DNA from 2 places in the Bradyrhizobium sp. USDA 4354 genome. Region 1 is predicted to be linked to the other one. Evidence: riboswitches for the same ligand, from Rfam matches in the RefSeq annotation. Region 1 holds a riboswitch; the other holds the start of a gene.
The links. Region 1 has a riboswitch for S-adenosylmethionine ahead of ACVIIV_RS05335 (O-succinylhomoserine sulfhydrylase). Riboswitches for the same ligand answer to the same signal wherever they lie in the genome.

Region 1 (15,136 bases):
GCGCAACCTGAATTTTTACTACGGTGAGCACCACGCGCTGAAGAACATCAATCTGGCGCTCGGTACCAATCGCGTCACGGCCTTCATCGGCCCGTCCGGTTGCGGCAAGTCGACCCTGCTGCGCATTTTCAACAGGATGTACGATCTCTATCCTGGCCAGCGCGCCACCGGCCAGCTGCTGCTCGACCACACCAACATTCTCGACGCCAAGCTGGACCTCAACCTGCTGCGGGCGCGGGTCGGCATGGTGTTCCAGAAGCCGACGCCGTTCCCGATGACGATCTATGAGAACATCGCCTTCGGCATTCGTCTGTATGAGAAGATCTCGAAGTCGGAGATGGACGACCGCGTCGAGAAGGCGCTACGCGGCGGCGCGCTGTGGAACGAGGTCAAGGACAAGCTCAATGCCTCCGGCCTGTCGCTTTCCGGCGGCCAGCAGCAACGCCTCTGCATCGCGCGGACCGTCGCGGTGCGGCCCGAGGTGATCCTGTTCGACGAGCCCTGCTCGGCGCTCGATCCGATCTCGACTGCCAAGGTCGAGGAGCTGATCCAGGAGCTGTCCGAGAACTACACGATCGCGATCGTCACGCACAACATGCAGCAGGCGGCGCGCGTCTCCGACAAGACCGCCTTCATGTATCTCGGCGAGCTAATCGAGTTCGATGACACCAGCAAGATCTTCACGTCGCCGAGCGACCGGCGCACGCAGGATTACATCACCGGCCGGTTCGGCTGAGGAGACGGAACATGGGTTCTGAACATACCGCAAAGGCCTTCGACACCGACCTCCAGGAGCTCACCCGCCTGGTCGCCGAGATGGGCGGCATAGCCGAGCGCATGATCGTCGATTCCGTCGACGCGCTGATCCGCCGCGACGTCGCGCTCGGCCAGCGCGTCGTCGCCACCGACGCCGAGCTCGACGCGCTGCAGAAGCGCATCGAGGAGCGCGCCGTGCTCACCATCGCCCGCCGCCAGCCGATGGCAGTCGACCTGCGCGAGATCGTCGGCGCCATGCGCGTTGCGACCGATCTCGAGCGCATCGGCGACCTCGCCAAGAACATGGGCAAGCGCGTCGCGGCGCTGGAGACGGACTTTCATCCGCTCAAGCTGTTCCGCGGCCTGGAACACATGACCGACCTCGTGCAGCAGCAGGTCAAGTCGGTGCTGGACGCCTATGCAGCGCACGATCTGCCGGCGGCGATGACGGTGTGGAAGGGCGACGAGGAAGTCGATGCTATCTGCACCTCGCTGTTCCGCGAGCTCCTCACCTATATGATGGAGGATCCGCGCAACATCTCGTTCTGCATCCACCTGATGTTCTGTGCCAAGAACATCGAGCGGATCGGCGACCACGCCACCAACATCGCCGAGACCGTGTTCTACATGATCGAGGGCCAGGCGATCACCGACAAGCGGCCGAAGGGCGACATGACGACCTTCGCCACGACGGTGCCGAATACCTAAGGAGCGACGACAACATGGGCGCACGCATTATGGTGGTTGAGGACGAGGAGGCTCTCACCGAGCTTCTCCGCTACAACCTCGAAGGCGACGGCTATGACGTCGAGACGGTGATGCGCGGCGACGACGCCGACACCCGCCTCAAGGAGCACATTCCCGATCTGATCGTGCTCGACTGGATGCTGCCGGGCCTGTCGGGCATCGAGCTGTGCCGGCGGCTTCGTACCCGCCCCGAAACCAAGCAGCTGCCGATCATCATGCTTACCGCGCGCGGCGAGGAGAGCGAGCGGGTGCGGGGACTTGCGACCGGCGCCGATGATTACATCGTCAAGCCGTTCTCGGTGCCGGAGCTGCTTGCGCGCGTGAAGGGCCTGCTCAGGCGCGCCAGCCCCGAGCGGCTCGCCACCGTGCTCGCCTATGGCGATATCGAGCTCGATCGCGACAAGCGCCGCGTGGCGCGCTCGGGCCGGCCAATCGATCTCGGCCCGACCGAATATCGTCTACTGGAGTTCTTCCTGGAGCATCCGGGCCGCGTGTTCTCGCGCGAGCAGCTGCTCGACAGCGTCTGGGGCCGCGACATCTACATCGACGAGCGCACCGTCGACGTCCATATCGGCCGCCTCCGCAAGCTGCTCAATCTCGGCCGCGAGCAGGATCCGATCCGCACCGTCCGCGGCGCCGGCTATGCGCTGGACGATCGCTTCGCGAAGGCCGAGCAGACGTAAGGGGTTTGGGAAGCCTTAGCGACACACTCAGTGTCGTCCCGGACAAGCGCAATCCGGGACCCATAACCACAGAACGTGAATGCTGCGCGGTAAAGATAACTCCGAGTCCGTAACCACATCTCGCGGTGGCTATGGGTCCCGGATCTGCGCGCGCTTTTGGCGCGCTTGTCCGGGACGACATCGGATGTGTTGAGCCGTCATCGTGTGACGACTGCCATCAGCTAGATCAACAAACTCACCGCGTGCCCGGCTTCGCCGGCGCGCGACGGCGATCCGCTGCGGGCTGATAGGCCACGCGCGAATGCTGGGCGCAGTAGGGCAGGCCGGACAGCGCCTTGCCGCCGCAGAAGAAGAAATCCGGGCTCGATGGATCGCCGACCGGCCAGTGGCAGGTCGCCTCGTTCAATTCCAGCAGCGACAGCCGCTGGCTCATCGGCACCACGTTGTCGTAGGTAACAGGCTCGGCCTCCACCTCGACCTCGAAGGCCTGCGCCAGCGCGGTGTTGCCGCGCGCGACCGGGCGGGTCACCCGCATCATGTGCTGCGCGGGCCGCGCCTTGCGCGGCCGGGGCGCTGCCGATGAAGGGCTCTTGGCGCGGCCGGACAGGCCGAGCCGGTGCACCTTGCCGATCACGGCATTGCGGGTCACATTGCCGAGCTCCGCCGCGATCTGGCTGGCCGAAAGTCCGGCCTCCCAGAGCTTTTTCAGCTGCTCGACGCGATCATCGGACCAGGTCAAAACCGTCATTGCACCCTTTCCCTCGCTGCGCGCCTGCCATCCTGGGGCCTTCGCAGCGAATGCCTAAAGCCTTGAAAAACCCGTGCCGCCCGAATCCCTTAAGGCTCGCCGGGCGCGCTCAAGACGCCCGAACGTTTACGCCGGTACATGAGGACTCTTGGGATCAGAACCGCTGCACGAGATGTCGTATCTGACAGGCTAAACGCTACAATATGGCGTGACTCCCGCGCAAGAGTCCGCCGACTCGCTTCCACATGTTCCGTGGTGAAAACCCCGCAAAATCGGCACCGCAAGACTACGGATTGAGCGTTTCGCGAGGCTTTCCGGGCGGCATTGACACCCGTCTTGCCAAGCATAAGATAGTCTTACGTGCCGCCCTTAAAAGGCGGCACGTTTCGTTTTCCGGGCCGGTCGATGGTGCGTTGCGCAATGCACGCGTCACACCGTCCGCAACATTCAAGTGACGTCATGACCAAGAGCGCCGCGCCGCATTTGCTCCCCGTTTTCGCCAGGGCCGACCTCGGTTTCGAGCGCGGCGAAGGCTGCTGGCTGATCGCGGCCAATGGCGATCGCTATCTCGATTTCACCTCGGGCGTGGCGGTGAATGCGCTCGGCCACGTTCATCCCGCGCTGGTCAAGGCGTTGCAGGAGCAGGCGACGAAGCTGTGGCACATGTCGAACCTGTTCCAGAGCCCGGACGGCGAGAAGCTCGCAAGCCGTCTCTGCAACGAGAGCTTTGCGGATTTCGTGTTCTTCTGCAATTCCGGCGCAGAGGCGCTGGAAGGCGTGATCAAGCTGGTGCGCCACCATCACTTCTCCAAGGGACACCCGGAGCGCTACCGCATCATCACCTTCGAGGGCGCCTTCCACGGCCGGACACTGGCGACGCTCGCCGCCACCGGATCTGCAAAATATCTCGAGGGCTTCGGTCCGCCGATGGACGGGTTCGACCAGGTGCCACATGGCGATCTGGAAGCCGTGAAGAAGGCGATCGGCCCGCACACCGCCGGCATCCTGATCGAGCCGATCCAGGGCGAGGGTGGCGTTCGTTCTGCGCTTCCCGGCTTCCTGAAGGCGCTGCGCGAGCTCTGCAACGAGCACGGCCTATTGCTCGCGTTCGATGAGGTGCAGACCGGCATGGGCCGCACCGGCGATCTCTTCGCTTATAGGCGCACCGGCGTCACACCTGACGTGATGTCGCTCGCCAAGGCGCTCGGCGGCGGCTTCCCGATCGGCGCGGTGCTCGCGACTGCGGACGCGGCCGCTGGCATGGGGCCCGGCTCGCACGGCTCGACCTTCGGCGGCAATCCGCTCGCGATCTCGGCTGCGAACGCCGTGCTCGACGTCATGCTCAAGCCCGGCTTCTTCGACCACGTGCAGAAGATGTCGCTGCTGCTCAAGCAGAAGCTTGCCTCCGTGATCGACCGTCATCCCGATATCGTCAGCGAGGTGCGCGGCGAGGGCCTCCTGATCGGTATCAAAGCCGTGGTGGCCTCGGGCGATCTCGTCGCGGCGCTGCGCGCCGAAAAACTGCTCACCGTCGGGGCCGGTGACAATGTCGTGCGCTTCCTGCCGCCGTTGATCGTCACCGAAGCGGAGATCGAGGACAGCGTCGGGCGGCTCGAACGCGCCTGCACTGCGATCTCGTCCAGCCACACCAAGCGGGCGGCAAGCTGATGAGCAAGACGCCCAACAAAGCTCCAAAGCACTTTTTGGACATCAACGAGCTGCCGCTGTCGGAGCTCAAGAGCATGCTCGCCGCCTCTTCCGCCATGAAGGCAAAGCAGAAGGCGCATCAGCCGGTCAGGCCGCTCGAAGGCAAGACGCTAGCGATGATCTTCGAGCGTCCCTCGACCCGCACCCGCGTGTCGTTCGACGTCGGCATGCGCCAACTCGGCGGCGAGGCGATCATGCTCACCGGCGCCGAGATGCAGCTCGGCCGTGGCGAGACCATCGCCGATACTGCGCGCGTGCTGTCGCGCTATGTCGACGCCATCATGATCCGCATCCTCAATCACGATGCGTTGCTGGAGCTTGCGGCCAACGCCACCGTGCCTGTCATCAACGGCCTGACGCGACGCTCGCATCCCTGCCAGGTGATGGCCGACCTCATGACCTATGAGGAGCACCGCGGCCCGATCGAGGGCAAGACGGTGGCCTGGACCGGCGACGACAACAACGTGCTGGCGTCGTGGGCGCATGCCGCCGAGCGCTTCAAGTTCCAGCTCAACGTCGCAACGCCTCCAGAGCTCGCGCCGAAAAAGGCCATGCGCGACTGGATCAAGACGTCAGGCGCGCCTATCGTGCTCGGCACCGATCCGGAAGCCGCCGTGCGCGGCGCCGATTGCGTCGTCACCGATACCTGGGTGTCGATGGGCGACAAGGAGGGTGAGCACCGCCACAACGTGCTCAAGCCCTACCAAGTCAATGCCAAGCTGATGTCGCTGGCCAAGCCCGGCGCGCTGTTCATGCACTGCCTGCCCGCCCATCGCGGCGAGGAGGTCACGGATGAAGTGATCGACGGCCCGCAATCGGTCGTGTTCGACGAGGCCGAAAACCGTCTGCACGCGCAGAAAGGCATTCTGGCCTGGTGTTTTGACGCGGTGAAATAACGCGGCGCGTCTGTTGGCGCTCTTGTCGCCCCACACGCCGATGTCGTCCGGGAACGAGCCTCACACACAGGTGTCGTCCCGGACAAGCTCCGCTTCGCTGCGCTTGTCCGGGACGACATCGAATTTGAGGTGGCTTCGTACAGCTCCACGCGCATTCCGGAACACACACCCCTTCCATTCCCCGCCCTTCGACCCCAGATAACGCCCCATGGTTTCTCAATCTCCTGACATGAAAACCGGGCCAGAAGGCCCGGTTCGCGCACCATCAGCGGTTCCGATCGACGACGCCGTGCTGCCTTATGAGGTCGACGCGCTCGACGTGCGCGGGCGCCTGATGCGGCTTGGTCCGGCGCTGGACGACATTCTCACCAAGCACGATTATCCGGCGCCGGTCGGCAAGCTGCTTGGCGAGGCCATCGTGCTGGCGACGCTGCTCGGCTCGGCGCTGAAATTCGAGGGCCGCTTCATTCTTCAGGCCCAGACCGACGGCCCGGTGTCGTTCCTGGTGGTCGATTACAAGGCGCCGGATGGTCTGCGCGCCTATGCCCGCTTTGATGCCTCGCGCTTGGGCACGGCGAAGGATTCCGGCACGCTGCTCGGCCGCGGTCATCTCGCCATGACAATCGACCAGGGCCCGGACATGAGCCGCTACCAGGGCTTGGTCGCGCTCGACGGTGGCAGCCTGGAAGACGCCGCCCACGAATATTTCCTGCGCTCCGAGCAGATCCCGACCAAGGTGCGCCTCGCGGTCGGCGAGGAGTGGCGCTCAAGCGACGGCGGCAAGCATCGCTGGCGCGCCGGCGGCATGCTGATGCAGTTTCTGCCCAAGGCGCCGGAGCGCGCTCGGCGGGCCGATCTGCATCCCGGCGATGCGCCCGAGGGCACCGAGGTGCACAGCATCGCCGAAGATGACGCCTGGGTCGAGGCGCGCTCGCTGATCGAAACCGTCGAAGACGTCGAACTGATCGATCCCGAGCTCTCGGGCGAGCGGCTGCTGTTCCGCCTCTTCCACGAGCGCGGCGTGCGCGTGTTCAACCCGCAGGTTATCGAGGCGCAGTGCTCCTGCTCGCGCGATGCGGTCGCCTCGATGCTCAAGAGCTTCTCGCCCGACGACCGCGTCGCGATGGTCAAGGACGACAAGGTCGTCGTCACCTGCGAGTTCTGCTCATCGGTGTACCAGTTCACGCCACACGAGGCGGGCGCGGAGAACGCGTAGGTTCTGCATTCTCCGTCATTGCGAACGGAGCGAAGCAATCCAGCCTCTTTCCGCAGAGGGACTCTGGATTGCTTCGCTCCGCTCGCAATGACGATGTTGATGCAGCTGCGTGCCACACCCTACGGCACCGCCCTAATTCAACACCCGCTTGTTGTCCGGGCTGTCGAGCGAGAATGTCGGCACGTCGATCTCGAAGCGTTCGCCGGTTTCGCTGACCATCTGATAGCGGCCGGTCATGAAGCCTGAGGCGGTCGAGAGCGGCACACCTGAGGTGTATTCGAAGCGCTCGCCGGGGGCCAGGATCGGCTGCTCGCCGACCACACCCTCGCCCTTCACCTCCTGCTGGCGGCCGGAGGCATCGGTGATGATCCAGTGCCGCGTCTTGAGCTGCACGGTCTCTTCGCCCGAATTGGTGATGACGATGGTGTAGGACCAGAAATAGCGCGAGCGGTCGGCCGACGACTGCTCCGGAACAAAATTCGGCTCGACGGTCACTTCGATCTGGCGGGTCACGGCGCGGTACATGGCTGCCATCATAGCGAAATCTGCCCCGGGAACCAAACGCCGCGGACGGCTTGGGCGACATCGTCCCGCCAGAATTCGAGGGGAAGGACACCCCCAAGAAGGACACTCCCAAGGGAGGCACCCTTATGTGATCTGGCCGCTTTGCGAGACGACAGCCGGACCATTACACTCCTTCAACGTCGCGATTTGCGGAAGGGTTTTTAGGCCCCCGATGACCATTGCCGACCAAGTGACGGGACCGACGATCGCGGGAACCGCGGGGGCCATGCCCGCAGGGACCAAGCCGCGCACGGCTGCGCCGGCCATCACGCTGCCCGCCATCGGCGAGCGCGAGCTCCGGCTCGATCTGTTCCGCGGGCTCGCGCTATGGCTGATCTTCATCGATCATCTGCCACCGAGTCTGCTGACCTGGTTCACCATCCGCAATTACGGCTTCAGCGACGCCACCGAGATCTTCATCTTCATCTCCGGCTACACCGCCGCCTTCGTCTATGGCCGGGCGATGCTGGAGAACGGCGTCCTCATCGCCACCGCGCGCATCCTGCGCCGGGTCTGGCAGATCTACGTCGCCCACGTCTTCCTGTTCACGATCTTCCTCGCCGAGATCTCCTATGTGGCGACCAGGTTCGAGAACCCGCTCTACACCGAAGAGATGGGTATCATGGACTTCCTCAAGCAGCCCGACGTCACCATCGTGCAGGCGCTGCTCCTGCGTTTCCGTCCGGTCAACATGGACGTGCTCCCGCTCTACATCGTGCTGATGCTGGCGCTGCCCTTGATCCTGTGGTCGATGAAATGGCGGCCCGACGTCACGCTCGGCCTCTCGGTCGTGCTCTATGCGGTGACCTGGGAGTACGATCTTTATCTGTCGGCCTATCCGAACGGCTTCTGGGCCTTCAATCCCTTTGCCTGGCAATTGCTGTTCGTGTTCGGTGCATGGTGTGCGCTCGGAGGTGCGCGCCGCATGTCGCGTATTCTATCGTCACGCGTCACGATGTGGATGGCGATCGCCTATCTCGTCGCGTCGTTTTACGTGACACTGACCTGGTACGTGCCGCAGCTCTCCCAGTTCATGCCAAAGCTGATCGAGCAATGGATGTATCCGATCAACAAGACCGATCTCGACGTGCTGCGCTTCACGCATTTCCTGGCGCTGGCCGCGCTCACCGTGCGCTTCCTGCCGAAGGACTGGCCGGGCCTGAAATCGCCCTGGCTGCGGCCGCTGATCCTGTGCGGCCAGCATTCCCTCGAGATCTTCTGTCTCGGCGTCTTCCTGGCCTTTGCCGGCCACTTCATCCTGGCCGAAGTCTCCGGTGGCGCAGCCATGCATGCGCTGACTAGTCTCTCCGGAGTCCTGATCATGTGGGGCGTGGCCTGGGTCATTTCGTGGTACAAGCGCGTGGCTGACAAGAGCGGTGCGAAAACCAAGAACGCCGTCGGCAACGCCGATCTGGCGGGAGGGGGCTGATGAAGGCGAAGGTTCTCCTGAGCCTGGTCCTGCTATGCGGTGGCCTCGCCGCGCCTGTGGCGCGTGCGGGCGATGCCGCGCCTGCTGATTCTCCAGCGCCCGCGGCCTGCGAATTGCCGTCCTATCTGCTGGCCACCGAAAGCCCGCTGCCCAAGGTCGCCGCTGCCGTCAAGGCCGGCAAGCCGCTCGACATCCTGGTCATCGGCAGCCGCTCGACCACGATTCCGTCTTCGGAGAACAGCTCGTACCCCGCGCGGATGGAGGCGATCCTCAAGGAGAAGCTGCCGCCGTCGGAGGTGGTGCATGTCTCCGTAGAAATACAGAGCAAGAGAACGGCAGAGGAGACCGCCGCCACTTTCGTTAAGCTGATGGAAGCAAAAACGCCTACCTTGGTGATCTGGCAGACCGGGACCGTGGATGCCATCCGAGCCATCGATCCCGACGACTTTCGCAGCGCCGTCACCGAAGGCGTTGTTGCATTGCAAAATGCGGGAGCTGACGTCGTCTTGATGAACTTGCAGTACAGTCCCCGCACCGAAACCATGATTTCGGCCCAACCTTTTCTCGATAATATGCGCGTGGTCGCGCAGGAGCACGACATCCCGCTGTTCGATCGCTTCGCGATCATGCGGCAGTGGAATGATCAGGGTCAGTTCGACCTGTTCAGCCCGTCCCGAGGGCCCGAACTGGCGAAGCAGGTCCATGATTGCCTTGGCCGGGCGTTGGCACAGTTCGTGATCGACGCAGCCCATCTGGAGCCGGCCCAGCAGCAAAATTGAGGTCTAGCGTTAATGAGTTCTCTCCGCCCTTTTTGCCTGACGACATGGCTGGCCGCGCCTGCAGCCGCAGCGCTGTTGTTGCTGGCGCCGGCCCCGCATTCGCATGCCCAGGCTCCAGCCGTTCAGGCCGCACCCGCTCCCGCGCAGTCGGCTGATCCCGCGTCCGCTTCGCCCTCCCAGGCCACCGTCGCCGCGACCTCGCCCGAGCAGCGCGGCATCACGGCGCGTGCCATCGACAAGGTGAAGCAGGCCGCCAAGTCCGCCAGCGACATCTTCAACCGTGTGCCCTGCCTGCCCCCGAAGGGCAGCTCGAAGGCAATGGGCTCGCTGCCGCATGTTGCGGGCAAGCTAGTTGCCGGCCAGCCCGTCGTCATCGTCGCGTTCGGCTCGTCGTCGACGCAGGGATTCGGCGCGAGCTCGCCGGAGTTCAATTACCCCAATCGCCTCGCCGCGCAGCTGCGCCGGCAGTATCCGACCGCCGACATCACCGTCATCAATGCCGGCGTCGGCGGCGAGGATGCCCCCGAGATGATGAAGCGCCTCCAGACGCAGGTGATCGACCTGCATCCGGATCTCGTGATCTGGCAGGTCGGTACCAACGCCGTGCTGCGCAATCTCGATCCCGGCGACACGGTCAAGCTGGTGGAGGACGGCATCAGCCGCATACAGGCCGCGGGCGGCGCCGACATCGTGCTGGTCGATCCGCAATATTCGCCGGCCGTGAACCAGCGCGCCGAAAGCGCCGGCAAGATGGTGAAGCTGCTCGGCAAGGTCGCCGAGCTCCGTCACGTCGGCATCTTCCCGCGCTTCGAGGTGATGCGCGACTGGCACGAGAAGCAGGCCATTCCCGTCGAGGGCTTCGTCATCGCCGACGGCCTGCACATGAACGATTGGGGTTACGCCTGCTTCGCCCAGCTGCTCGGCGACGACATCATCCGTTCGGTCGGCCAGATCAAGCTGGGTGTGAACGTGCCCGCGGATGTGAGGACGTATCGGCCGATGTAGAGGCGAATAGGGAATGGCGAGCAGCGAATAGATCGATCTATTCGCCACTCACTATTCGCCATTCGCCATTCGCTCCTCATGCCTTCTCCAGCGCCGCGGTGAGATCCTCGATCAGATCGTCCGCATGCTCGAGCCCGGCGGAGAAGCGGATGAAGCCTTCGCTGATGCCGAGCGCGACGCGGTCTTCCGGCTTCAAGCGTTGATGCGTCGTCGTCGCCGGATGCGTGACGAGGCTCTTGGCGTCGCCGAGATTGTTCGAGATCTTCGCAAGCTTCAGCTCGTTGAGCACGCGGAACGCTGCCGCCTTGCCGCCCTTGACCTCGAAGCCGACCAGCGTCGAGCCGCCGCGCATCTGCTTCTTCACCAGCGCCGCCTGCGGATGATCGGCGCGGCCGGGATACACCAGCCGCGAGATCTTCGGATGGCTCGCCAGCGCTTCGGCGATGCGCGCCGCGGTGTCGGTCTGCGCGCGCACGCGCACGCCGAGCGTCTCCAGGCCCTTGAGCAGGACCCAGGCGTTGAACGGCGAGATCGAGGGGCCGGTCTGGCGCATGAAATTGTGGATGTGCTCGGCGATGAAGGCTTCCGAGGACAGGATGATGCCGCCGAGGCACCGGCCCTGGCCGTCGATATGCTTGGTCGCGGAGTAGACGACGACGTCGGCGCCCAGCGCGAGCGGGCTCTGCCAAATCGGCGTTGCGAACACGTTGTCGACGACGAGCCGCGCGCCGCCCTTGTGCGCGATCTCGGCGATGCCGGGAATGTCGAGCACGTCGAGGGTCGGATTGGTCGGGCTTTCCAGGAAGAACGTCTTGGTGTTGGGCTTAAGTGCCCGCTGCCACTGGTCGAGATCGAGGCCGTCGACCAGTGTCGTCTCGATGCCATAGCGCGGCAACAGGTCCTGGATGACGTAGAGGCACGAGCCGAACAGGGCGCGGGAGGCCACGACGTGATCGCCCGCCTTGAGCGGCGCTAGGATCGCGGTCGTCACCGCCGCCATGCCGGTTGCCGCCGAGCGCGCGGCCTCGGCGCCTTCGAGCTCGATCATGCGGCGCTCGAACATCGCAATCGTGGGATTGGAGTAGCGCGAATAGATGAAGCCGGGGTCCTCGCCCTTGAACCGCGCCTCGCACTCCTCCGCGCTGTTGTAGACGTAGCCCTGCGTCAGGAACAGCGCCTCCGACGTCTCGCCATATTGCGAGCGCAGGGTCCCGGCATGGACCAGGCGGGTTTCAGGACGGTAATTGGCAGGCGACTTCGACATAGAACCCTCCGACATGACCATCGACGCGCAAATGGTCACAAAAAAAACCGGCCTGGATATCTCCACGGGCCGGGATCACAGAGGTCCCCGGCCTGTTTAGCGAGTTATTTAACGTGGCTGCAAGCCGGCCGGCTCAAATCACCACGGGATAAGTGATGCTCATATTCCGCAATCCCCTTTCCGTCAAGGCGTCCATCGGCTAGCCGTAAATGGCTGGTATTTCCCCGCATTTCGGGATGCGTTTGACCCCTGATGAGGACCCCCGGTTGACGTTCACGGTCGCCGCCGACGCCAATGGTATCCTGCCCGACCGCATGATCGCGGCGATGGCGGAAGAAGGTCTCATCCTGCCCGAATATGACTTCGTCGAGAGCCAGATCCAGCCGGCAAGCCTCGATTTGCGCCTCGGCGACATCGCCTATCGCGTCCGTGCCAGTTTCCTGCCCGGTCCCGGCGCCACGGTCGCCGAGCGCATCGACGAATTGAAGCTGCACGAGTTCAGCCTCGCCGACGGGGCGGTGCTGGAGACCAACTGCGTCTACATCGTGCCGCTGCTGGAGAGCCTGGCGCTGCCGCCGAAGATCGTCGCAGCCGCAAATCCGAAAAGCTCGACCGGCCGGCTCGACGTCTTCACGCGCGTCATCGCCGACGGCACCCGCCGCTTCGACATGATCGGCGCCGGCTATCATGGCCCGCTCTATGCCGAGATCAGCCCGAAGACGTTTCCGGTGCTGGTGCGCGAGGGCTCGCGCCTGAGTCAGGTGCGCTTCCGCACCGGCGATGCCATCCTCAACGCCGACGAGCTCGATGCGCTGCACGCCGCCGAGCGCCTCGTCGACATCGACGATGCAGACCTCTCCGGCGGCGTCGCCGTCTCCGTCGATCTCTCCGGCGAGAAGGCGAATGGCTTCGTCGGCTACCGCGCCAAGCGCCATACCGGCGTCGTCGACGTCGACCGCCGCTCCGGCTATGCGGTGGAGGATTTCTGGGAGCCGATCTCGGCCCGTCCCGACGGCAGCCTGATCCTCGATCCCGGTGAGTTCTACATCCTCGCGTCCAAGGAAGCCGTGCAGGTGCCGCCCGATTACGCCGCGGAGATGGTGCCGTTCGACCCCTTGGTCGGCGAATTCCGCGTGCACTATGCCGGCTTCTTCGATCCCGGCTTCGGCTATGCCGGCGCCGGCGGGCTAGGATCGCGCGCGGTTCTGGAGGTGCGCTCGCGCGAAGTGCCGTTCATCCTCGAGCACGGCCAGATCGTCGGCCGCCTCGTCTACGAGAAGATGCTGGCCCGCCCCGATGCGATGTACGGCCAGCGCATCGGCTCCAACTACCAGGCGCAGGGCCTCAAGCTATCGAAGCATTTTCGGGTGTAGCAGCACACTCTTCTATTATTGTCATGCCCCGGCTTGACCCTAGTTGATTCACACATCGCGAGCGATTCTCCAGCCGCTGAGCATGGCCCTGAGGGCCAATAGGCCCTGGAGGATCGTGATGGGGCCTGGTTTGCTGTAGTATCCTGTCCAGCCGCCGAGGCGCGCGCATACCCACGTTGCGTAGGCAAGCGAACCCGAGGGGTGCGGATTCTTTTGCCGATCGGTTTTGCCTTCAAGGGTTCGGCAAACGGCCTCCAAAGCCGGACGATCCTTAGGATCAAGCATATCGTCGAGCGGTCGGTTTGCTGCACCGTCGCGCTCTCGTACCATTTGCAGGACCTGGATCGCTGCGATCAGCGTTGCCGCGGTCAAGTTCTCGAATGGGCCGCCGTCGACCACACATACGGCTTCGATGTTGAAGCCCTTGGTCTTCATGAGACGGAACAGTTGCTCGATAGTCCAGCGCTGGCGATACAGGTGCGTGATCTGCTGCGCAGACGCCAGTGTTGTCACTTGGTGTGTCGTCAGTAGTCGCCAATGCACCGGCGGGACGTTTGCCGGAGGATCGACCTCACGCGCCTCCACCAGCGTGAGCGTGACCTCCTTCGGCAGTTTGGCCTCTTCACCTGGGCATTTGCGTCTTGGCCACAGCAGGCTGATCTGCCGCGTTCGCAATGCCAATACGGCTTTACGTGCCATCTGGCCCGGCTTGGCCGATACGTCGATAACTTCCCGGCCAAGTTCTGGCACGTCATCGAGGCAGTTGTAGAGCGTGCCACCATCCTTCAGAGCTCGATCGTAATTGGCCCTGATCAGCAGTTCAGTCTCGACAGGTCGGCAGGCAAACTCCTCGTAAATGTCACCCTCGCGGTCGGCAACTACCGTCACACATTCCGCCCCATGAGCTGCCAACTCTGCCGCCGTGAGGGTGGCGTCGAGCCAGCGACGGCTCTCCTTATCCGCAAATGCCCGCACGGCCCGCCGGCGCTTTTTGCCGCCGACATGTTTGAGGAACGTCGCATCGACAAGCCCGAGCAATGCCCCGTCATCGGCATCTACGGCGACCATCGCGTGAAGGTTCAAACTGTCGAGCTTGCCATCGTCTCGCAGGGTCGTGGTGTCCTGGATCGCCAGAACATGGCGACCTCTGACCAGCCCTGCGGTCCGCAACCGGGCCGTGGTCACCATCTCCTCCGGGGTCACCCGCCGATTGCGAAGGAAACGCGTGATGCGGATCTCGCCAGCTCGATCCCCGCCAACCCGCCGAACACTGATCCCAGACTGACCGACGCTGATAAGGCGGGCCAACAAACGGGCACCCCTTTTTCCAGGCGCCGGTCTCCAAACCGTCCCAATCCGCCTTCCATCACTCGCTCCATCGGCACAACGCTCCGATGGATTCAGACTTCAGACGATCTGGCAAGACGCCGCCGGCCCCGAGATGTGTGAATATGCTAGGGCTTGACCGGGGCATCCAGTACGCTGCGGCCTCTCGATCTAGTCACTGCCGCCTCGGGGTACTGGATGACCCGGTAAAGTCGGGCGATGACACCGAATGTGTGCCAGGATGTGCAAAATCCAGCGATATGCGAGGTCTCGTCATGACCGATCCATCCCAGCTCGACGCAAACATCATCGAAGACGTCGCGGACGCACTGATCTATTCCGATCGCTCCGGCACGATCACGCGCTGGAATCGCGCATCGGCCGCGCTGTTCGGCTTCACCGCCGATGAAGCGCTCGGCCAGAATCTCGACCTGATCATTCCCGAGCATCTCCGCGCCGCGCACTGGAAAGGCTTCGAGGCTGCGCTCGCGAGCGGGACGATGAAGCTTGCGGGGAAGCCGACGCTGACTCGCGCGCTGCACAAGAGCGGACGCAAGCTCTACATCGAGATGACCTTCGCGCTCGTGCGTGACACTGACGGCGCAGTGCAGGGGTCGGTGGCGATGGCACGCGACGTCACCGA
Region 2 (15,136 bases), 1.3 Mb from region 1:
GATGATCGCGATCGATCGCAATGCCGGTGTGAAGGCGCTGCTCGACATGACGCGGCGGGCGCGCGAGGCGGTGCGCAGCGGCCGTCAGCTCGTCATCTTTCCGGAAGGCACGCGCCGTGCTCCCGGCGCGCCGCCCAACTACAAGACCGGCTTTGCACAGATCTATTCGTCCTGCGGCGTGCCGTGCCTGCCGATCGCGCTCAACTCCGGCCTGTTCTGGCCGCGCCGCACCTTCATGCGCTATCCCGGCACGCTGGTGGTGGAGTTTCTCGAACCGTTGCCGGCGGGTCTGCCGAAGGACGAGTTTCTCTCCCGCGTGCAAACGGTCATCGAAGACGCGACCGGGCGCCTCGTCGAAGCGGGGCGGACAGAGCAGGAGCAGTTGATCGGCAGCGCGCCAAGCTACGCGCCGACCGGCGGCTAAAGCATGATCCGCAAAAGACGAAGCGGTTTTCCGGAAAGATCATGCGTGGACAACAACCTAAACCGCGATGGCAATTCGTCCAAATCTTATCGCGCTTTAGCGGCTTTCGCTGTCTTCGCCCGGAGCCGGTGCGTGCAGCGAATGGGCATCACCATGCAGCATCAATGCAAGCTGATGCAGCTGCGTGTCGCGAAAACCTTCGGCCTCGATGGCCTTCACAGTTGCCGTCACGTAGTCGCGGTTGGCGCCGGACTGGCCGTGGCCCTGGATGACATGGCGGTGCTGCTCGGCGAGCGACAGCCGGCCGGCATATTGCGCATGGCCGCGATCGACGACATAGGCGAGCGCGGAGACGCGCTGGCGCGCATCGTTCTCCAGCCACACCGAGCGCATCACCTCGCGATAGACCGACGTGACCTGCTCGCGTGCGCGCAAATAGGCGACGACGTCGGCCCGGTTCTTATCGGCGACGCGGAAGGCGATGCCACGGCAGGCGCCGCCACGATCGAGGCCGAGCACCAGGCCGGGCTTTTCCGGCGTGCCGCGATGCACGAAGGAATAGACACAGAGCGCGCGATGCTCGCCGACCAGCCGCGCCGGGACGCGTTCCTCGAATTCGAAGCCCGGCCGCCACATCAGCGAGCCGTAGCCGAACACCCAGAGGTCGCCCTTGGCAGTGGTGACGGAGGGGAGGGAGATTTCGGACATTTCGGGAACGGCTACCAGAACCGCGGGCCCAGGCGAAGTGAATTCTCCGCCTTTCGTCGCAGACGGGCCTCGCTTACATTTGCCAGAATCTGGGGTCAAAGGATCGCCGCATGTCCAATATGACCGTTGCCCCAGGCCGCCGCTCCCGTTGGGGCCTTTTCATCGCCCCCGTCCTCGTCCTGATCCTCGCCGTCGCCTGGAGCTGCTTCTGGTTCTACGCCGCGTCGCAGGCCGAAATCGTCGCAGACGCCTGGCGGGCGCAGGAAGCCAAGTCCGGTCGAATCTATGATTGCGCCAAGCGCTCGATCGCGGGCTTCCCATTCCGCTTCGAGGTCCAGTGCTCCGGCGCCAGCGTCGCCCTGGTCTCGCAGAACGCGAGCAAGACGCCGTTCACGGCAAAGCTCGACAACATCCTGGTCTTGGCCCAGGTTTACGATCCCAAGCGCGTCATCGCCGAATTCTCTGCGCCGGCGACGCTGACCGATGGTGTCACGCAAAACACCTTTGTGGTGAACTGGAGCAAGGGCCGCGCCAGCGTGGCTGGCCTGCCGGCCGTACCGGACCGTGCTTCCATCGTGTTCGACGGTCCCAGCCTCAACCGTCTCGACGGCAGCGTGCAGGTGCCGCTTGCGCGCGCCAAGCAGGTCGAGCTGCACGGTCGCCTCGCCGACGGATCGCCGTCCGATCATCCCGTGATCGAGACCGTGCTCCATGTCGCGCAGGGCAGCATCCAGGGCGTGCATCCGCTGCTCGCCGAGCCGTTCGAGGCGGACACCCGCGCCAAGATCACCGGCCTCTCCGACCTCACGCCAAAGCCTTGGCCGCAGCGCTTCCGCGAGATCCAGGCTGCCGGCGGTCACATCGAGATCGTCCAGTCGCGCATCCAGCAGGGCGAGATGATCGCGGTTGCGGCCGGCACGCTCGGCCTCTCGGCCTCTGGCCGACTCGACGGCGAATTGCAGATGACGGTGACCGGCCTCGAGCGCGTGATCCCGGCGCTCGGCATCGAGAAGCTGTTGGAGGAGGGGGTGCCGCAGGCAACGCTCGACCGCGTCGCGCCCGGCGTGAAGTCGCAGGACCTCAACAATTTGTTCGGCGCGCTCGACCGCGCCGTGCCCGGCCTCGGCAAGGTCATCAAGCAGAACGCCAACGCCGGCGTTGCCGCCGGCATCAATTCGATCGGCACCGAGAGCACGCTGGAAGGCAAGAAGGCGAGAAGCTTCCCGCTGAAATTCGTCGACGGCGCCGTGCTGCTCGGCCCGGTCAAGGTCGGCGAGATTCCGCCGCTGTATTGATTCCCCCGTCATTGCGAGCGAAGCGAAGCAATCCAGACTTTCTCCGGAGAAACAGTCTGGATTGCTTCGTCGCTTCGCTCCTCGCAATGACGGAGGAGAGACGGGCGGAGCTACGGCTTCTTCAGCGCCGCATGCGGCCGGCCGAAATCGGGCGCGGCCGAATCCTGGCCGATCTCGACGATGCCGCGGCGGATGGCGCGGGTGCGGGTGAAGTGGTCGAACAGCGCATCGCCGTCGCCGCGGCGGATCGCGCGGGTGAGCTTGGCGAGATCTTCGGTGAAGGTGCCGAGCATTTCCAGCACGGCCTCCTTGTTGGCGAGAAAGACGTCGCGCCACATCGTCGGGTCGGACGCCGCGATGCGGGTGAAATCGCGAAAACCGCCGGCGGAGAATTTGATCACCTCCGATTCCGTCACCTGCGCCAGCTCGTCGGCGGTGCCGACGATGGTGTAGGCGATCAGATGCGGCAGATGGCTGGTGATCGCAAGCACGAGATCATGATGATCCGGCGTCATGACCTCGACCTTGGCCCCCATCGCCGCCCAGAAGGCGCGCAAGTGAGCGACGGCCTCGGTGTCGGTGCCCTCCGGCGGTGTGAGAATGCACCAGCGGTTGATGAAGAGCTCAGCGAAGCCGGAATCCGGACCCGAATGCTCGGTGCCCGCGACCGGGTGTGCGGGCACGAAATGGACGCCCTGGGGCAGATGCGGCGCCATGTCCCGGACCACCGCGCCCTTGACCGAGCCGACGTCAGACACGATCGCGCCCGGCTTCAGATGGCTGGCGATCTCCTGCGCGACCGGCCCGCAGGCACCGACGGGAATGCAGAGGATGACGAGATCGGCGTCCTTCACCGCCTCCGCATTGGTGGCCACGACCTGATCGACGATGCCGAGCTCGGCGACCCGCGCGCGCGTCTTCTCCGAGCGCGCGGTGGTGACGATCTCGCCGGCTAAGCCCTGGAGCTTCGCAGCGCGCGCGATCGAGCCGCCGATCAGGCCGAAGCCGATCAGCGCGACGCGCTGGAAGTGCGCGGTCGTGCTCATTTGCCGCCCATGAAGTCGCGCAAGCCCTCGACCACGAGGCGGTTGGCCTCCTCAGTGCCGATGGTCATGCGCAGCGCATGCGGCAGGCCGTAGTTCTTTAAGCCGCGCAGCACGAGGCCCCGCTTGGTCAGGAACGCGTCGGCGTCATCAGCGGTCCTGCCCTTGTCGGTCGGGAAGTGGATCAGCACGAAATTGGCGACGCTCGGCGTCACCTTCAGCCCGAGCTTGCCGATCTCCTCGGTGAGCCAGTTGCGCCAGGTCTCGGTGAACTGCTTCGACATCGCCTGGTGCGCGGTGTCCTCGATCGCGGCGACCGCGGCATACATCGCCGGCGTCGATACGTTGAAGGGACCGCGGATGCGGTTGACCGCGTCGATGATGTGCTCGGGCCCGAACATCCAGCCGATGCGCAGTGCCGCAAGGCCATGGATCTTGGAAAAGGTGTGCGTCACCACCGTGTTCTCGGTGGTGGCGACGAGCTCGATTCCCATCTCGTAGTCGTTGCGCGAGACGTAGTCGCAATAGGCGGCATCCAGCACCAGCAGCACGTGCGAGGGCAGGCCGGCGCGCAGCCGCTTGACCTCGTCGAATGGCAGATAGGTGCCAGTCGGGTTGTTCGGGTTGGCGAGCCAGACCAGCTTTGTCTTCGGCGTCACGGCCTTCAGGATGGCGTCGACATCAGCGGTGAGGTTGGTCTCCTGCGCGACGACGTTCCTGGCGCCGACCGCCATGGTCGCGATCGGGTAGACCAGGAAGCCGTGCGTGGTGGAGATCGCCTCGTCGCCCTGGCTGAGATAGGTATGGGCGAGCAGGTTGAGGATCTCGTCCGAGCCGGCGCCGCAGATGATGCGATTGGGATCGAGCCCGAAGGAGCGGCCGATCGCCTCGCGCAGCACCCGCGAGGTGCCTTCCGGATAGTCCTCCAGATGATCCGCCACGCGCTTGAACGCCTCGATCGCCTTGGGCGAGGGCCCGAACGGCGTCTCGTTGGCCGAGAGCTTGAACACCTTGCGGCCCGGCTCCGGCACCGGGCTCTTGCCGGGGGTATAGGGCGCAATATCGAGAATGCCGGGATTCGGCACGGGGCGGGACATCTTGGACTCCGGATAGGCTGGGCTGCTCGCGATTTACGATCTCGCCCCGGTCGGGGGCACCGTATAGCGCGTTGCGTGGCTGCCGACGAGGGCCGCGGAGCGGACCGAGGCCCCCGCCTCGATCAGGGCAGCCCTGATCTTGTCGATTCTGGTCGCGCCGGTGACCGAGACCAGCAGGGCCGCGCCGTCAAAGGCGGTGTCAGGCACCGCCACGATCTCGGCGAGCGGCGACAGCGCGCGCGCGACCTCGGCATTCCACCCGGATACGCGGACGCTGAAGGTCTCGACCTCCGTCACCAAAGCGCTGTCGGCGACCCGCGAAATCGCGAACACCGGCAGTGCCGCCGGATGGTCGGCGCGCTCGATGAAGGGCATCCGCGCGATGATCTTCGGCGCGCCATCCGCCTCCAGCTCCAGCCACCACGGCGTGCGGCTCGACGTCGCCGAGACCAGCGCCAGGTCGCCCTTGGATTTCGCCACCGCCTCGACCGCCGCCTGCGCGCTGAAATGGGCGACGTAAGGCACCGTGAAGCCAAAATGGAAGCGCGCGGAATCGCGCATCGCCGGCTCGCTCACCGAGATGTCGGCATGCACGGAGAACGGCGCCTGCACATAGGTGAAGGTCGAGATGATGACGCGCCAGATGCTCTCGACCGTGTCGAGCGGCAGGATGCCGCGATGACGCTGCACGATCTCGCGCATCATGGAAGCCTCGCGCGCAGGCCGGAACGCCGAGCCGACCTCCTGGGTCTGCTTCACCTGGATCAGGCGGTCGATGATGTCGCCGCGCTGCATCAGCAGGCGATGCATGCCCTCGTCGATCGCGTCGATCTCCTTGCGCAGTTCCTGGAGCGATGGTGGCGCGGGCGGACGTTGGGTCATGTCTGACTTGATTGTTGAAGCGCTTGGGCTGTTGAAGGACGTTCCGGTGCGGATCGGCAGGACAATTGGTAAGGCCGTCACCGCTGCGATCAATGTCCTGATTAGGCAGTCGGGGCGGCGAAAGCAAAGAGAAATGACGGCCCTTTCCGCGGGCAGCGCGGGAGGCGAATTGGCCCGATCCGGGCCGCGACTTGACGAAAACCGCCCAAGACGGTAGCTTTTGCCTGTTCCGTGGTCATTTGAGCCGGCCGGCTTGCAGCCACGTTAAAAAATTCGCTAAACAGGCCGGGGACGCTTCCGATCCCGGCCGAACCTATCGTTCAGGCCGGGTTTTTCATGGCCTGATGTCAGCGGCGCGGTCGAGCAGCCAGTCGCAAACGAGGTCGATGTCCGAGATGGGTAGCGTCAAGTCGATACCGAGTCCTGCGATCAGCGCCGACGAACGGTCGCACGAGGTGGATCATCCAAGCTCGCCGGTCGCGCATTTCGGCGCCGAGCAGCCGCTGCGGCTCGATTGCGGCGTCGATCTCTCCCCGTTCCAGATCGCCTACCAGACCTATGGCGAGCTCAACGCCGATCGCTCCAACGCCGTGCTGATCTGCCATGCGCTGACCGGCGACCAGCATGTCGCCAATGTGCATCCCGTCACCGGCAAGCCCGGCTGGTGGGAGACGCTGGTCGGCCCCGGCCGTCCCATCGATCCCAAGCACTACTTCATCATCTGCTCCAACGTGATCGGCGGCTGCATGGGCTCGACCGGGCCGGCATCGATCAATCCCGCCACCGGCAAGGTCTGGGGCCTGGATTTCCCCGTCATCACCATCCCGGACATGGTGCGCGCGCAGGCGATGCTGATCGACCGGCTCGGCATCGACACGCTGTTTGCCGTCGTCGGCGGCTCGATGGGCGGCATGCAGGTGCTGCAATGGACCGCGGCCTATCCTGCCCGCGTGTTCTCTGCGCTCGCGATCGCCTGCGCGACGCGGCACTCGGCGCAGAACATCGCCTTCCACGAGCTCGGCCGCCAGGCCGTGATGGCCGATCCCGACTGGCACGGTGGCGGCTATGCCGATCGCGGCATCCATCCGCATCGCGGGCTCGCGGTGGCGCGGATGGCGGCGCACATCACCTATCTCTCGGATGCGGCGCTGCATCGCAAGTTCGGCCGCCGCATGCAGGACCGCGAGCTGCCGACCTTCTCGTTCGACGCGGATTTTCAGGTCGAATCCTATCTGCGTTACCAGGGCTCGTCCTTCGTCGAGCGCTTCGACGCCAACTCCTATCTCTATCTGACCCGCGCGATGGACTATTTCGATATCGCTGCCGACCATGGCGGCGTGCTGGCGAAGGCGTTCGCGGGAATCAAGACCCGCTTCTGCGTGGTCTCCTTCACCAGCGACTGGCTGTTCCCGACTTCGGAATCGCGCGCGCTGGTGCACGCGCTGAACGCATCGAGCGCACGGGTGTCCTTTGCCGAGATCGAGACCGATCGCGGTCACGATGCCTTCCTGCTCGACGTGCCCGAATTCTTCGACATCTCCCGCGCGTTCCTGCAATCGGCAGGCAAGGCGCGCGGGCTCACCCTTGAGGACCGCTAGCGATGTCTGCCCAGGAAGTGCTGCCCCTGAACGGCGTTGCGACCGGGCCGTCGGGTCGGTTTCGCGCCGATCATCTGCTGGTGGCCGAGATGGTCAAGCCGGGCTCGAAAGTGCTCGACGTCGGCTGCGGCGAGGGTGATCTGCTTCAGCTGCTGGAGACCCGCGGCATCGACGGCCGCGGCATCGAGCTGTCGCGCGAGGGCGTCAACCGCTGCGTCGCCAAGGGGCTTGCGGTGGTGCAGGGCGATGCCGACACCGATCTCGTCAACTATCCCGACGATGCCTTCGACTACGTGATCCTGTCGCAGACGCTGCAGGCGACGCGGCAGCCGAGGGTCGTGCTGGAGAACCTGCTGCGCATCGGCCGCCGCGCCATCGTGTCGTTCCCGAATTTCGGCTTCTGGAAGATGCGGCTCCAGCTCCTGATCGGCGGCCACATGCCGCGCACGGAGAATCTGCCGGCGACCTGGTACGACACCGCCAACATCCATTTCTGCACCATCAAGGATTTCGTGCAGCTCTGTGACGAGATCAACGTCAAGATGGAGCGCTCGGTCGCGCTCGATCTCTACGGCCGTCCCGTGCCGCTGAACCTGCCCTGGTGGGTGTGGAACATGTTCGGCGAGCAGGCGGTGTTCTTGCTGAGCCGCGGCGGGGGGAAGTAGTTCCTCCGTCATTGCGAGGAGCTCTTGCGACGAAGCAATCCAGACTGTCCCCGCGGAGGGATCCTGGATTGCTTCGCTACGCTCGCAATGACGGAGTGTGTGGTGATTGCGTCGCCTTAATGCGCCAGCGACCGCGGATCCCGCACCGGCCATCGCCCCGCTTCCACCAGCGTCACGAACCGCTCCACGCTCTCGTTGAACAGCGCGGGCTCTTCCAGGTTGAGCACGTGGCCGGACTTCGGAAACATCGCGAGGCCGGCCGCGGGCAGGTGCTTCTTCAGGAACAGGCTCGGCCCGACGCACGGATCGTCCTCGTCGCCGCAGATGATCAGCGCGGGTGTTGTCACCTTCGCGATCGCGTCCGTCATCGTGTAGATCGAGGGCCGACCGCCCTGGAAGCCGCGCATCGTGTTGGCCGATCCCCTGGCATCGTGCCGCGCCAGCGCGGCGTAGAAATCGGCGTGGCCGCGCGGGTCTTTCACCAGGAACGGAATCCGGCTCGGCGCCTCGCGCGTGACCTTTGCGACTTCAGCGGAGCCGAGCGTATCGAACTGCTCGGCATTGGCGCGGCACTGCTTGCGCCAATTCTCGAGATCTTCGATCTCCGAGCCGGAGCCGACGCCGGCCAGTGTCATCGACAACGCGCGCTGCGGTGCGTTGAGCCCGATCTGAAGCGACGAATAGGCGCCCATCGACAGCCCGACGAGATGCGCGCGCTCGATGCCGAGGTGATCGAGCACGGCAAGCGCATCGGTGTAGAAATGCGTGTAGGTATAGACTTCGCCGTCAGGCACGTCCGACGGCGTATAGCCGCGCGCCGAATAGGTGATGCAGCGATGGCCGCGCGAGAAGTAGCGCATCTGCGGCTCCCAATTGGTGTAGTCGGCCGCGAACTCGTGCAGAAAAATAATCGGCGTTCCCTGGCCCGCCTCTTCGAAATAGATGCGAACGTCGTCCCTGGTCGTGGCGTGGGGCATTAACTGTTTCCCTCTCTTCAAGCCGCGTTTGCAGGATTGCAGTTAACGCAGTTGTCCGCAATGCGGCAGCATCAGGCCAGTCCCGATACAAAATCATCGCAGCCATTCGCCGAGGTGGCGTCTTTTTGTCGCCACATCCGGAAGCTTTACGGCCCGGCGGATGTCGGCCCCCGCACGGGCCGACGGGAAGCGGGGTGTAACGAAGGATGAAGAATGGTTGAGTTGTTTGCGTACCGCCTGTCGCGTCGTGTTGTCGCGCTGGCGCTTTTCTTCGCGGCGGTTGCCGCACTTGTTTCTCCGGCCTCGGCGCGGCCGCATCATCGTCATAGCGCAGAGCGGCACGCTGGCGTGCACCACGCCAGGCATCATCATCACCGCCATCATGCACGCAGCTCGCGCTTCGAGCGCAGCGCGGCGCAGTTGCAGGCGAGCGGTTTCGCCGACACCCAGGCCAGCTACAATCCGAGCGCCGACAGCGGCGGCATGGGCAATAGCAGCATGGCGACGAGCGGCGGATTCAGTGGCGGATCTGGCCTCGTATCCGAGGCGCGGCGCTATCTCGGCGGCAATCCGACCGGGCGCGGCAGCCTGTGGTGCGCGCGCTTCATGAACATGGTGCTCGAGCACACCGGCCATCGTGGCACCGGCTCGGACATGGCGAGCTCGTTCGCACGTTACGGCACGCGCGTCTCCGGTCCGCAGGTCGGCGCCATCGCGGTGATGTCGCGCGGCCGCCGCGGCGGCCATGTCGGCATCATCACCGGCATCGATGCGCAGGGCAATCCGATCATGATCTCCGGCAACAGCGGCAACCGCGTCCGCGAAGCGCCCGTCTCGCGCGGCCGGATCTATGCGTATGTGATGCCGAATTAGGGTTCGTCGCCGTCGTCATTGCGAGCGCAGCGAAGCAATCCAGAATCCCTCAGCGGAGATAGTCTGGATTGCTTCGTCGCAAGGGCTCCTCGCAATGACGGCGTGCGTGGAGACGCCGTTGGCTCAGACCAATCTCGGCTCTTCCACCGCCACTACATCGCCGACGCCGATCTCGCCACCTGCGATCACCTCGGCGTAGATGCCGCAATCCATGTGGCCGAGATGGCGCGAGAGCGTGGGCGGAATTTCGAGATCGCGCTTGGCGGTTTCAGGATCGACATTGGTGGCCGGGCAGCGGACGATGCGCTTGATCACCTTCAGCCGAGCCTGCCCGATCGCAAGCGTCTGGCCGACGAGATCGAGCTCCGACCAGGCCGGCCAGCCCTTGACGTAGAGATTGGCGCGGAAGCGCAGGGGATGCACGGCGACGCCGCCGAGCATGGTCTCGATCGCGCCGACGCTGCCGAGATTGATGATGGAGACGACCTTGCGGGCGACGTCGGAGAAGCTGTGGTCGCGACCGGATAGAACCTTGGGCGGGCCTTTCAACTCGGGCTGGAAGTTTTCGCTGAAATAGGCCTCGATGGCGGCGCGCCCGGCCGCGGTTTCCAGATCGCCGCTGGCGACGATTTGGCCGTCCTTGCGGATGGTCAACAGATTGGTGGCGTCGTCGAACCGGCTGTCGAGCTCAGCTAGCCGCTCATTGCGCGCCAGCATCAGAAACTGAATTTTCGGCTTCCATTCGGGCGCATCAGGGTCGAACCCGCTCGGGCCGTTCTCGATGGCGTAGCGGCGGTCGGCTGGCAGGGTCTGACCGACCCGCAAGGCAGCGCGCGACAGGCGCTCCGGTGTCAGGCCCTTGATCGGGTAGCGGTAGAGGCCGGTGATCTCGGCGGTGTGGCTGGCTGTCATGCCGCTACTTAAGGGATTCGGCCCGCCGCCGCCAAGCCCGCCCACGAGCGCACGAAATTGTGAAGCCGCCTCTTTCGTATCCGCGAGCCGCTTCCCACATCTGCCTGAGGCCGGCGGCAACGTCGGCAAAAGACGGCCGTTGCCGCTTGAGAAACCTCAATGCGGTCAGCGGAAACCCAATGAAGATGCCGTATTGGGGTGCCTGAGAGGGCCCCAAGGGCAGGCCGAGGGACAGAAAAGATGAATATCGAGAAGTATACCGAACGCTCCAGGGGCTTCATCCAGTCGGCGCAGTCGCTCGCGATGCGCGAGGGGCACCAGCAATTCTCCACCCTGCACGTCCTGAAAGTCCTCATGGACGACAATGAGGGGCTCGCTGCCGGTCTGATCGACCGCGCCGGCGGCAATTCCCGTGCAATCCTGAAGGCGACCGAGGAGGCCCTGAACAAGGTGCCGAAGGTTTCCGGCGGCGGCGCCGGGCAGATCTATCTGGCGCCCGAACTGGCCCGCACTTTTGATGCCGCCGAAAAGGCCGGCGAGAAGGCCGGCGACAGCTTCGTCACCGTCGAGCGGCTGCTGCTCGGGCTGACGCTCGAGAAGACCAGCGAGGCCGGCACCATCCTGAGCAAGGGCGGCGTCACTCCGCAAAACCTCAATGCGGCGATCGAGGCGCTGCGCAAGGGCCGGACCGCGGATTCCGCGACCGCCGAGAACGCCTATGACGCGCTGAAGAAATATGCCCGCGACCTGACCCAGGCCGCACGCGACGGCAAGCTCGATCCGGTCATCGGCCGCGACGAGGAGATCCGCCGCACCATCCAGGTGCTGTCGCGCCGGACCAAGAACAATCCCGTCCTGATCGGCGAGCCCGGCGTCGGCAAGACCGCCATCGCGGAAGGGCTCGCGCTGCGCATCGTCAATGGCGACGTGCCGGAGAGCCTCAAGGACAAGAAGCTGCTGTCGCTCGACCTCGGCGCGCTGATCGCCGGCGCGAAGTACCGCGGCGAGTTCGAGGAGCGGCTGAAGGCCGTTCTCCAGGAGGTGACCGGGAGCGAGGGCACCTTCATCCTGTTCATCGACGAGATGCACACGCTGATCGGCGCCGGCAAGGGCGACGGCGCGATGGATGCCTCCAACCTGCTCAAGCCCGCGCTCGCCCGCGGCGAGCTGCACTGCATCGGCGCGACCACGCTGGACGAGTACCAGAAGCACGTCGAGAAGGATGCGGCGCTGGCGCGGCGCTTCCAGCCGATCTTCGTCAGCGAGCCCTCGGTCGAGGATACCATCTCGATCCTGCGCGGCTTGAAGGACAAGTACGAGCAGCACCATGGCGTCCGGATCACCGATTCCGCGCTTGTTGCGTCCGCGACGCTGTCCAACCGCTACATCACCGACCGCTTCCTCCCCGACAAGGCGATCGATCTGATGGACGAGGCCGCGGCACGGCTGAAGATGCAGGTCGATTCCAAGCCGGAAGAGCTGGATTCGCTGGATCGCGAGATCATCCGGCTCAAGATCGAGCAGGAGGCGCTGAAGAAGGAAAGCGATCCCGGCTCCAAGACCCGGCTCCAAACCCTGGAGAAGGACCTTGCCGGGCTCGAGGAGAAGTCTACGGCGCTGACGGCGCGCTGGAGCGCGGAGAAGAGCAAGCTCTCCGATGCCCAGAAGCTGAAGTCCGAGCTCGACGGCCTGCGTGTCGAGCTCGCCAACGCCCAGCGGCGCGGCGAATTCCAGAAGGCCGGCGAGCTGGCCTATGGCCGGATTCCGGAGCTCGAGAAGAAGCTCGCGGATATCGAGGCCAAGGAGAACTCCGGCGAGATGATGGAGGAGGCGGTCACCGCCAACCACATCGCGCAAGTGGTCTCGCGCTGGACCGGCGTGCCCGTCGACAAGATGCTGGAAGGCGAGAAGGAGAAGCTCCTGAAGATGGAGGAGCAGCTCGGCAAGCGCGTCGTAGGGCAGGCCGAGGCCGTGCGTGCGGTCGCAACCCGCCGTGCGCCGCTCGCGCGCAGGGCTGCAGGACCCGAACCGCCCCACCGGCTCGTTCATGTTCTTAGGCCCGACCGGCGTCGGCAAGACCGAGCTGACCAAGGCTCTCGCCGAGTACCTCTTCAACGACGAGACCGCGATGGTCCGCCTCGACATGTCCGAATACATGGAGAAGCACTCGGTCTCGCGGCTGATCGGCGCGCCTCCGGGCTATGTTGGCTATGACGAGGGCGGCGCGCTCACCGAAGCGGTGCGGCGCCGGCCCTACCAAGTGGTGCTGTTCGACGAGATCGAGAAGGCGCATCCTGACGTCTTCAACGTCCTGTTGCAGGTGCTCGACGACGGCCGCCTGACCGACGGCCAGGGCCGTACCGTCGACTTCCGCAACACGCTGATCATCATGACCTCGAACCTCGGTTCGGAATTCCTGGTGAACCAGCCGGAGGGCGAGGACACCTCGGCCGTGCGCGAGCAGGTGATGGGAATGGTGCGGGCGCACTTCCGTCCCGAATTCCTCAACCGCGTCGACGAGATCATCCTGTTCCACCGCCTCCAGAAGAGCGAGATGGGCCGGATCGTCGAGATCCAGTTCGCGCGGCTGCAGAAGCTGCTGACCGATCGCAAGATCGTGCTGAGCCTCGATGCCGCCGGCCGCGACTGGCTCGCCGCCAAGGGCTGGGACCCCGCTTATGGCGCAAGGCCGCTGAAGCGGGTGATCCAGCGCTACCTCCAGGACCCGCTCGCCGAGATGATCCTGGCCGGCGACGTCAGGGACGGCGACCACGTCGCGATCTCGTCCGAAGGCAACGTGCTGACCTTCAACGGCAAGGCGCCGCAAACCGCGGAGATCACCCAGTTCGAGGCGCCGGTGGCGAAGCGGAAGTTGAACTGAGGCTTGCGAAACACCACCAGACGGCACACCGCCCCGGAGGCCTCCGGGGCGGTTTTCTTTCGACAATCGTTACTCAGTGCTGGGGACGGGATTTGAACCCGAGATGTCGCCTTCGTCGGCATTCTCTTCGAACTCCGAGAGGATATCCACGAGATCGCGCACCCGTCCGTGCGCCAGCGGCCGCAGATCATTGATCATGGGCTCGTCATTGGCGAGCCAGGCTTGAGCTTCGGCAAGTTCCTCGACAGTCGCGCCAGTACCGATGATCTGGGCAATGGTGACGTCGTCCGCTCCCGAAAGCACCTTCGTGACGTCATCCCGAGAGAGGCGTTGCATGGTTTCTGCTCCTGCGCTCCGTGTCCGGAATATTGGCAATTGAGAAACCGGGCGAACGGTTCCCCCGGAATGGGAGGCCGGCGACGAGAAGCGGCGTGTCAACAATGCTGTCCCTTTGGTCCGCCGCTGCTGCAGCGAGGAATTCGGCCTATGATAGCACGGTGGCGGCAGATGCAACTGCAGAGCGATGTGGCAACCAACACGCCAAGGCCGTGTTGTCGAAATGATACACGCACCACGAATTAGAGCAACAGCTGTGAAATGATCTTGAACAACCTGCCGCGCCTGCGCGAAGCTTGAAAGCCAGCAGGGGGGCCCTGTGTGCGTATTTTATTGGTTGCTTTTTTATGCGTTGCTTTGCTGCTCAATAATGGTTGTGCCATCTACGAGATGGAGACGACCAATCGAGGCGGCTACATCGACTATGTCCTCGACAAGCACTGGTTGAAGGCAGACTCAAAGTCGATGCGCGCGCTGCGCGCGTTTGCGATGCAGGTCTCGCTGGCGAGGCTCGCTTCGGTGTCGGCCAAGAACGAATCGGACCGGCAGTTGCTTGCCATTCGCATTGGTGCGCTGACGAAGCGATTCATGCCGATCTATCTCTGCGCCTTCAACGAAAATCCGCTTGCAGTTGAAGGCGCCGAGCACGACCCCTGCTTCTATTACGACAGCGCGATGATCGATTATTCCACGGGCTTGTTCGATCTCGCGATGATCGCGCTGCCTATCGAGGATGCCAAGCGGTTGGTAACCGTGGCCACAGGAAGTGCGGTCAATCCCATCAATCTGATCGATTTGCTCGACGCGCTGCTGCAGATCGGAAAGGACGCCATCAAATACGGCCGTGTCGTGGGCGCGCTCTACCGGGATACAGTGGAGCTCGAGGTGCAAGTCTGGCTTACGACGCCTGCCATCGACAACAGGGATTTGTCCTATCGCGTCACGGTAGCCGACGTTCAGCCGCTCTATGACATCTATGCGCGCGGAAACGACAATATGCCGGCCTGGATCGCCGAGATGGCCGCACTCAGGGCCCGTGGACTTGAACCGATCCCGCAGCGGAAGTTCTTTTTCCAGCTCGCTGGCCTCATGAACTACATCTGCGATCTGATTACTGTCGATCCGAGAGCGAACAATTCCGACACCTGCAAGGCAAACCTACCCAAGACGGCGATAGCTCCGGTGGCGGCACTGGGATCGGCCGGATCGCTGCGGATCGGAGATGTCATCAGAGCCGATACGCTGGTGCGATCGGGGACCTTGGGGGGCGGCGCGGGAAAATCTTCCGGATCGCCCGGGAAAGTCGACAAGCCCAAGATTGTGTCGGCAAATCCAAATGTCCTCGACAATTTTGAGCTTTCGATAACAGCCGCCGACATCAAGCAATTTCAAACGGCGGCGTGCATGACGCCGACGGGCGCGGCAGATTTGGGACCGCTCAATTC

Region 2: it holds a riboswitch for S-adenosylmethionine, as region 1 does, so the genes downstream of both, metX (homoserine O-acetyltransferase MetX) here and ACVIIV_RS05335 (O-succinylhomoserine sulfhydrylase) in region 1, are expected to answer to the same signal.

The regions. Positions count from the first base shown of each region.
Region 1 is NZ_JBSSDC010000001.1:1,109,851-1,124,986, reverse strand. It holds gene pstB (phosphate ABC transporter ATP-binding protein PstB) at 1-736, shown strand, start outside; gene phoU (phosphate signaling complex protein PhoU) at 748-1,464, shown strand; gene phoB (phosphate regulon transcriptional regulator PhoB) at 1,479-2,186, shown strand; gene ACVIIV_RS05375 (GcrA family cell cycle regulator) at 2,422-2,934, opposite strand; gene ACVIIV_RS05370 (acetylornithine transaminase) at 3,394-4,602, shown strand; gene argF (ornithine carbamoyltransferase) at 4,602-5,537, shown strand; gene ACVIIV_RS05360 (Hsp33 family molecular chaperone) at 5,746-6,753, shown strand; gene apaG (Co2+/Mg2+ efflux protein ApaG) at 6,886-7,278, opposite strand; gene ACVIIV_RS05350 (OpgC domain-containing protein) at 7,490-8,746, shown strand; gene ACVIIV_RS05345 (SGNH/GDSL hydrolase family protein) at 8,746-9,525, shown strand; gene ACVIIV_RS05340 (SGNH/GDSL hydrolase family protein) at 9,538-10,530, shown strand; gene ACVIIV_RS05335 (O-succinylhomoserine sulfhydrylase) at 10,607-11,794, opposite strand; SAM riboswitch at 11,870-11,949, opposite strand; gene ACVIIV_RS05330 (2'-deoxycytidine 5'-triphosphate deaminase) at 12,031-13,167, shown strand; gene ACVIIV_RS05325 (IS4 family transposase) at 13,216-14,475, opposite strand; gene ACVIIV_RS05320 (PAS domain-containing protein) at 14,769-15,136, shown strand, end outside.
Region 2 is NZ_JBSSDC010000001.1:2,426,037-2,441,172, forward strand. It holds gene ACVIIV_RS11355 (lysophospholipid acyltransferase family protein) at 1-424, shown strand, start outside; gene ACVIIV_RS11360 (gamma-glutamylcyclotransferase) at 521-1,132, opposite strand; gene ACVIIV_RS11365 (DUF2125 domain-containing protein) at 1,243-2,427, shown strand; gene ACVIIV_RS11370 (prephenate/arogenate dehydrogenase family protein) at 2,538-3,473, opposite strand; gene hisC (histidinol-phosphate transaminase) at 3,470-4,567, opposite strand; gene ACVIIV_RS11380 (chorismate mutase) at 4,601-5,449, opposite strand; SAM riboswitch at 5,671-5,750, shown strand; gene metX (homoserine O-acetyltransferase MetX) at 5,845-7,047, shown strand; gene metW (methionine biosynthesis protein MetW) at 7,050-7,712, shown strand; gene ACVIIV_RS11395 (alpha/beta fold hydrolase) at 7,829-8,689, opposite strand; gene ACVIIV_RS11400 (TIGR02594 family protein) at 8,903-9,562, shown strand; gene ACVIIV_RS11405 (MOSC domain-containing protein) at 9,686-10,474, opposite strand; partial or broken gene clpB (ATP-dependent chaperone ClpB) at 10,715-13,355, shown strand; gene ACVIIV_RS11415 (hypothetical protein) at 13,425-13,691, opposite strand; gene ACVIIV_RS11420 (hypothetical protein) at 14,013-15,136, shown strand, end outside.